2 regions of the Streptococcus sp. k-628 genome follow, and region 1 is predicted to be linked to the other one. Evidence: predicted binding sites of a transcription regulator. Region 1 holds the regulator's gene; the other holds the start of a gene.
The links. The regulator CtsR, encoded in region 1, represses protease genes until heat stress. The targets are predictions, from matches to a motif close to TTGGTCAAAAAAGGTCAAANA.

Region 1 (3,427 bases):
GTTTTTGAACTGGAATACCTGATAAGCGACTCAAGGTAGTCAAAATATCAGACTCTGTCACCAAGTCTTTATAGACAGGCACTTCCTCTTCTTTTGCAATTAGTTGAGCAGCCTGTTTCCACTTACCATCCATCAAGGCCTTGTCAGCTGGACTCAAGCCAGAATCGTCTGCGTTTACATGCTTTGCCTTATTTTGCACTGTTGCTGCCGCCTCATCTAAGAGGTCGATAGCAGAGTCTGGCAAATGGCGACTAGTCAAGTAACGATGAGCCATCTTGACGGCTGTTTCAACCGCTTCATCTGTGATTTGCACACGGTGATGTTTCTCATAAGTCGCCTTCAAACCTTGCAAAATGGTCATGCTATCTGCCACACTTGGCTCTTCAATCGTCACTTTGGCGAATCGACGAGAAAGGGCTGCATCTTTTTCGATATGTTTTTGATATTCTTCCTGAGTAGTCGCACCAACCGTTCTCAAAGTTCCACGCGCCAAGGCTGGCTTCAAGATATTAGCCGCATCCAGGGTCGAATCAATCCCACTACCAGAACCCATGATAGTGTGAAGTTCATCGATAAAGAGGATAACTTGACCATCTTCTTCAATATCCTTGATGATATTGTTCATGCGTTCTTCAAAGTCACCACGGAAGCGTGTCCCTGCCACGACATTCATCAAGTCAAGCTCTAACACGCGCATCTTAGCCATTTCCGCAGGTACATCACCACTAGCAATACGCTGGGCAAGACCAAGCGCCAAAGCAGTTTTCCCGACACCAGCATCCCCAACCAAGACAGGGTTGTTCTTAGTCTTCCGGCTCAAGATTTGAATCATACGTGAGATTTCCTTGTCCCGACCGATGACTGGTTCTAACTTGCCAGAACGAGCTTGCTCTGTCAAATCATGCGTATAGTCCTCGAGACCACCACTCGGAGTCTGGGGCATGCCCATCATATTAGCCATAGAATTTTGCTTGTCAGCTACTGTACGATGGCGTTGGCGTAGGGCCTTGAGGTCTTCACGAGTCCAGCCTGCACGTTCTTCTAAATTTCGACGTAGGGCAGCAATCTTAACCTGATCTTTCTTGTCTTCATAAGAAAAACCAGCCCTCTCCAAGATACGAGTCGCCAAGGCATTGCCATCATGCAAAATCGCATAGAGGAGGTGCTCTGTCCCTAGCACCTTAGCATGGACCACTGACGCTACATACTCTGCTTCATCAAGAAGGACCTGCAAACGATGAGAAAACGGCAATTCCGTAAAGATTTCATCCTGGCTATAGTCCGTTTCAGTCAGTTCCAAAGCGACCTCTTCTAAACGGTCCATCTCATATGGATAATCATTTAAAGTTGCCCCTGCCACACTATAACTGTGATTGGACATAGCAATCAACAAGTGCCAAGACTCTAGGTAACGAGCTCCAAAATGGCCAGCCACCATGTAGGCACTTTCGATACATTCATTCAATGCTTTTGAATAGTTCATCTTACTTCCCTTTTCTATCTACCTCTTGTATGACCTGTCGTAGCATATTAGCACGAAGGACTGGAGCTTCTTCTCCTAGAACGCGATCCAAAGCTACTGTCATCAGCAAATTCATCTCCTGCTTGGTCATCAATTCCTGCTCAACCAAAAGCTGTAGAATATCCTCATAAATTTCTTGACTGACCCGCTCACCAATCGAGTAAAGCAGTTCTCGGAGCATTTCATGATGACTAGAAAACTCAATCCGTCCTATACGAATATAGCCTCCGCCACCACGCTTACTTTCAACCAAGTAGCCTCTACTTTCCGTAAAGCGTGTCTTGATCACATAGTTAATCTGACTAGGAACAACCTGAAAGGTATCCGCCAACTGACTCCGTTGCAACTCCACAATTCCAGATTGATCTAAAATCGCCTTGATGTAGGCCTCAATATGATCCGATGTATTTTTAAATCTCATTACAAACCCACCTCTCTCTTTAAACCTTGACTATCTTTGACTATTATACCGAAATTTTCTCATTTTTAAAAGAAAAAGGGCGCTGGTAAAGGATAATCTTCACCAACTCCCTATTTTTCTATTTATCTAAGCCTAATTCTGCCAAAATTTGACGTTTGTAGGCAATCTTTTGGACTTCCTTGTCCTCACCTTCAGACCAATCTAGTTTAATTTCTGAAACAATCTGCCCAGGGCGATTTTTCAAGATATAGATGCGGTCGCTGAGACTGAGAGCCTCCTCGATACTATGCGTGATGATCAGGGTCGTCAATTGTAACTGCTTATGAATCTCAAGGTACCAAGCGTGGAGTTCCATCTTGGTCATCTCATCCAAAGCGCTAAAGGCTTCATCTAAGAGAAAGAGCTTGTGCCCGAAAAGATAGGTACGAAGTAAGGCTACACGCTGGCGCATCCCACCACTAAGTTCATGGGGATACTTGTCTCGTACAGCTGTCAACTGAAAGGTCGCAAGAATTTCATCTGCGCGAGCAATAGCTTCTGCCTTATCCACCTTTTGAATCAAGAGGGGCAGAATGATATTGCCAAGCACCGTCTTGTGCTCCAAGAGCAAGTCCTTTTGCAACATATAACTCACCCGCCCCTTGGGATTCTCCTCACCGTCCAGAACAATTCGCCCTGACTGGACTTCTAAAATCCCAGCGATTAGATTAAAGAGGGTGGTCTTTCCTACACCACTTGGACCTAGGATAGAAACCACTTCACCTGAAGTCACTTTCAGATTGATATCCTCTAAAATCCTCTCCTGACCATAAGCATAACTGACGTGTTCTAGTCTAATTTCTGTCATTATTTTACAAATTCGTTGGTGAAGCCTTTGTCTGTCAAGTCTTCTTTAAGGATACCATTTTCTTTATCCCATTTGTAGAAGGCATTCCAGCGTGTTGCATCAAATTGACCCCATTTTTCCTTGTCGCTTGCGTATTCTTTTGACAAGTATTTTTGAGATTCGATGACAAAGTCACGTTTTTCCTTGAGCTCAGGTGCATTCTTGATGAGAATATCCGCAGCTTCTTCTGGATGTTCCATGGCATATTGGTAACCTTTTTTGATAGCTTGGATGACTTTACGAGCTTCTTCTTTATTGTCTTTCAGATAGTCGTTGTTTGCGATGATAACTGGTGAATAGTAGTCAAACTCCTTGACATAGTCTTTCAAATACATGAAGTTAGCATCTACACCTTGAGATTTAGCAAGAATTCCATCCCAACCGTAGTAGATCCAAGCAGTGTCAAATACTCCATTAGCAATTGGTGTGATTGAGTTTGAGTCGTTGTTTGGTACTTTTTCGACTTTATCAAAGTCCCCACCTTGTGATTCTACCAAGGTTTTCAACATAGCAAGTTCAGTTGGATCATTCCAAGTTCCGTATTTCTTACCAACCAAGTCTTTTGGACTAGCTACATTGTCAGATTTACGAGAGATGA
Region 2 (3,427 bases), on a different contig from region 1:
AGATAACCTTCCCCTTGGTTGCTTCTTCCAACAAATTCATAGAGCGAAGCAAGGTAGATTTTCCGCTCCCCGAAGGACCGATGATAACGACAACTTCTCCTCTTTTAATCTCGAGGTTGATGCCCTTCAATACTTCATTCTTTCCAAAGGATTTATGTAAATTTTCAATTTTTATCAAGGTTTCCGTCATTATTTCTTATCTCCTTGTCCCATACGTTTTTCAAAAGCTTTCAAGGCTACTGTCAAAATAGAAGTCATAATCAAGTAATAAAAGGCTGCAAATAAAAGTGGTGTTAAAGGTAGATAGGTTGTTGTAGAAACTGTTGTAGCACCGTTCCACAACTCCATAACCCCAATAGCTGATAAGAGGGAGCTGTCCTTGATAATGGTGATAAATTCGTTCCCCAATGCTGGCAAAATATTTTTGATTGCTTGTGGCAAAATCACATAGCGCATCGCATTTTTAGGACGAATCCCTAAAGAATAAGCCGCCTCTAGCTGACCTTTTGGAACCGCATTGATTCCAGCACGAACAGTCTCAGAAACATAAGCACCACTGTTCATAGAGATAATCAAAATCCCTGGAATCAGACGAGAAAGGTCAACACCCAAAATTCCAACCTGAATAGTCGGGGCATTGATATGCATAAGAGCAAAGGCAATCATAATCTGAACCATCATTGGCGTCCCACGGAAAATCCAAACGTACAAGTTGGCAAGCCAAACAAGCGGTTTAAATTTTGAACGTTGCCCAAAAGCCAAGACAACACCCAAAATAGTTCCCAAAAAGACAACACAGATAGAAATGAGAACCGTCACAACAGCCCCATAGTTAAAATAAGGTAAATACTTAGGTAAAAAAGAAAAATTCATAGTCACACTGCTTTCTAAAATAGAGTACTGTATGATTATAACATGTTTTGAATTAAAATTCAAATCTTTTATCCAATTTATTTAAAAATCTTTAAACTAGCAGAATTAGCGAGAAATCTTAGTTTTTTCTAGGCAAGTTGGCCTCCTTTATGGTAAAATAGTAACGATAAGAAATGAAGGAGAATCAAAATGGAATCACATTTGGTTAGAATCATCAACCGCCTTGAAGCAATGGCAAACGATGGCGGAAATTTAAAACGTAATTTTGAACGCGAAGGAGTTGTTGTTGCAGAAGTTGCGTACAGCCACGACGAAGAAAACGGCTCAATCTTTACCCTTCGTGATGTAGAAGCTCGCGAAACGTATACGTTTGATAGCATTGACTTGATTGCAATGGAGATTTACGAACTCCTTTACTAATACAAAACAAGCTGGGATTACACCCTGCATGTCTAACCAAAATCCTTTTTGTCTCACAAATAGGATTTTTTTAGTCCAAATTCACAAAAATTTTCATTATAACAACTTCTCAAAGCTACAATCTTTTTACTTGCTTTACACCCCAATCCTGTTATAATGAGAGTATAGAAATTTGACTATTTTTGACCATTAAACAGGTCAGGCTAAAGAAAGAAATGAGGTAGATGTATGCTTTGTCAAAACTGTAAAATTAACGACTCAACAATTCATCTTTACACCAATCTCAATGGAAAACAAAAACAAATTGACCTCTGTCAAAACTGCTACAAGATTATCAAAACAGATCCTAACAATAGCCTCTTTAAAGGTATGACGGATCTGAACAATCGTGACTTTGATCCCTTTGGTGATTTCTTCAATGACCTAAACAATTTCAGACCTTCTAGCAATACTCCTCCTATTCCCCCAACCCAATCAGGTGGAGGTTATGGTGGAAACGGCGGTTATGGTTCCCAAAATCGTGGTTCTGCTCAAACTCCACCACCAAGCCAAGAAAAAGGCCTGCTAGAAGAATTTGGTATCAACGTAACTGAGATTGCCCGTCGTGGAGACATTGACCCCGTTATCGGGCGCGACGATGAGATTATCCGTGTCATCGAAATTCTCAATCGTAGAACCAAGAATAATCCTGTTCTTATCGGTGAACCAGGTGTCGGAAAAACAGCCGTTGTCGAAGGTCTAGCTCAGAAAATCGTTGATGGCGATGTTCCACATAAACTCCAAGGTAAACAAGTCATCCGTCTGGATGTGGTTAGCCTGGTCCAAGGAACGGGTATCCGAGGACAATTTGAAGAACGCATGCAAAAACTCATGGAAGAAATTCGCAAACGTGAGGATATTATCCTCTTTATCGATGAAATCCATGAAATTGTTGGTGCAGGTTCTGCGAGTGATGGTAATATGGACGCAGGAAATATCCTCAAGCCAGCCCTTGCTCGTGGGGAACTGCAACTGGTCGGTGCTACTACCCTCAATGAATACCGTATCATTGAAAAGGATGCTGCCTTAGAGCGTCGTATGCAGCCTGTTAAAGTCGATGAACCAACGGTGGACGAAACAATCACTATTCTCAAAGGGATTCAAAAGAAATACGAAGACTACCACCACGTTCAATATACCGATGCTGCAATTGAAGCAGCTGCAACTCTTTCCAATCGCTATATCCAAGATCGCTTCTTACCTGACAAGGCCATTGACCTCCTAGATGAAGCTGGTTCTAAGATGAACTTGACCTTGAATTTTGTCGATCCTAAAGTGATTGATCAACGCTTGATTGAGGCTGAAAATCTCAAATCTCAAGCTACACGAGAGGAAGATTTTGAGAAGGCCGCCTACTTCCGTGACCAGATTGCTAAATATAAGGAAATGCAAAAGAAAAAGGTTACGGACCAGGATACTCCTATCATCAGTGAGAAAACCATTGAGCATATTATCGAACAGAAAACAAACATCCCTGTTGGGGATTTGAAAGAGAAAGAACAATCTCAACTCATCCATCTAGCCGAAGACCTCAAGTCTCATGTTATTGGACAAGATGATGCAGTCGATAAGATTGCCAAGGCTATTCGCCGTAATCGGGTTGGACTTGGTACTCCTAACCGTCCAATCGGAAGCTTCCTCTTTGTCGGACCAACTGGTGTCGGTAAGACGGAACTTTCCAAACAACTAGCTATCGAACTCTTTGGTTCTGCTGATAGCATGATTCGCTTTGATATGAGTGAATACATGGAGAAACATAGTGTGGCTAAGTTGGTCGGCGCCCCTCCAGGTTATGTTGGCTATGATGAGGCTGGTCAATTAACTGAAAAAGTTCGCCGCAATCCATATTCTCTTATTCTCTTAGACGAAGTAGAGAAAGCCCATCCAGATGTTATGCACATGTTCCTTCAAGTCTTGGACGATGGTCGTTTGACAGATGGGCAAGGACGCACCGTTAGCTTCAAGGACGCCATCATCATCATGACCTCAAATGCAGGTACAGGTAAGGCAGAAGCCAGCGTTGGATTTGGGGCTGCTAGAGAAGGACGTACCAACTCTGTTCTCGGTGAACTCGGTAACTTCTTTAGCCCAGAAT

Region 2: a site for CtsR is predicted at 1,463-1,483, ahead of HT730_RS02370 (ATP-dependent Clp protease ATP-binding subunit). Genes of this name have one in related genera too.

What each region holds. Positions count from the first base shown of each region.
Region 1 covers NZ_VMMZ01000008.1:70,776-74,202, forward strand. Annotated here, with positions in the region: gene HT730_RS01130 (ATP-dependent Clp protease ATP-binding subunit) at 1-1,483, opposite strand, end outside; gene HT730_RS01135 (CtsR family transcriptional regulator) at 1,485-1,943, opposite strand; gene HT730_RS01140 (ABC transporter ATP-binding protein) at 2,062-2,790, opposite strand; gene HT730_RS01145 (ABC transporter substrate-binding protein) at 2,790-3,427, opposite strand, start outside.
Region 2 covers NZ_VMMZ01000013.1:75,149-78,575, forward strand. Annotated here, with positions in the region: gene HT730_RS02355 (amino acid ABC transporter ATP-binding protein) at 1-190, opposite strand, end outside; gene HT730_RS02360 (amino acid ABC transporter permease) at 190-873, opposite strand; gene HT730_RS02365 (DUF1797 family protein) at 1,063-1,293, shown strand; gene HT730_RS02370 (ATP-dependent Clp protease ATP-binding subunit) at 1,522-3,427, shown strand, end outside.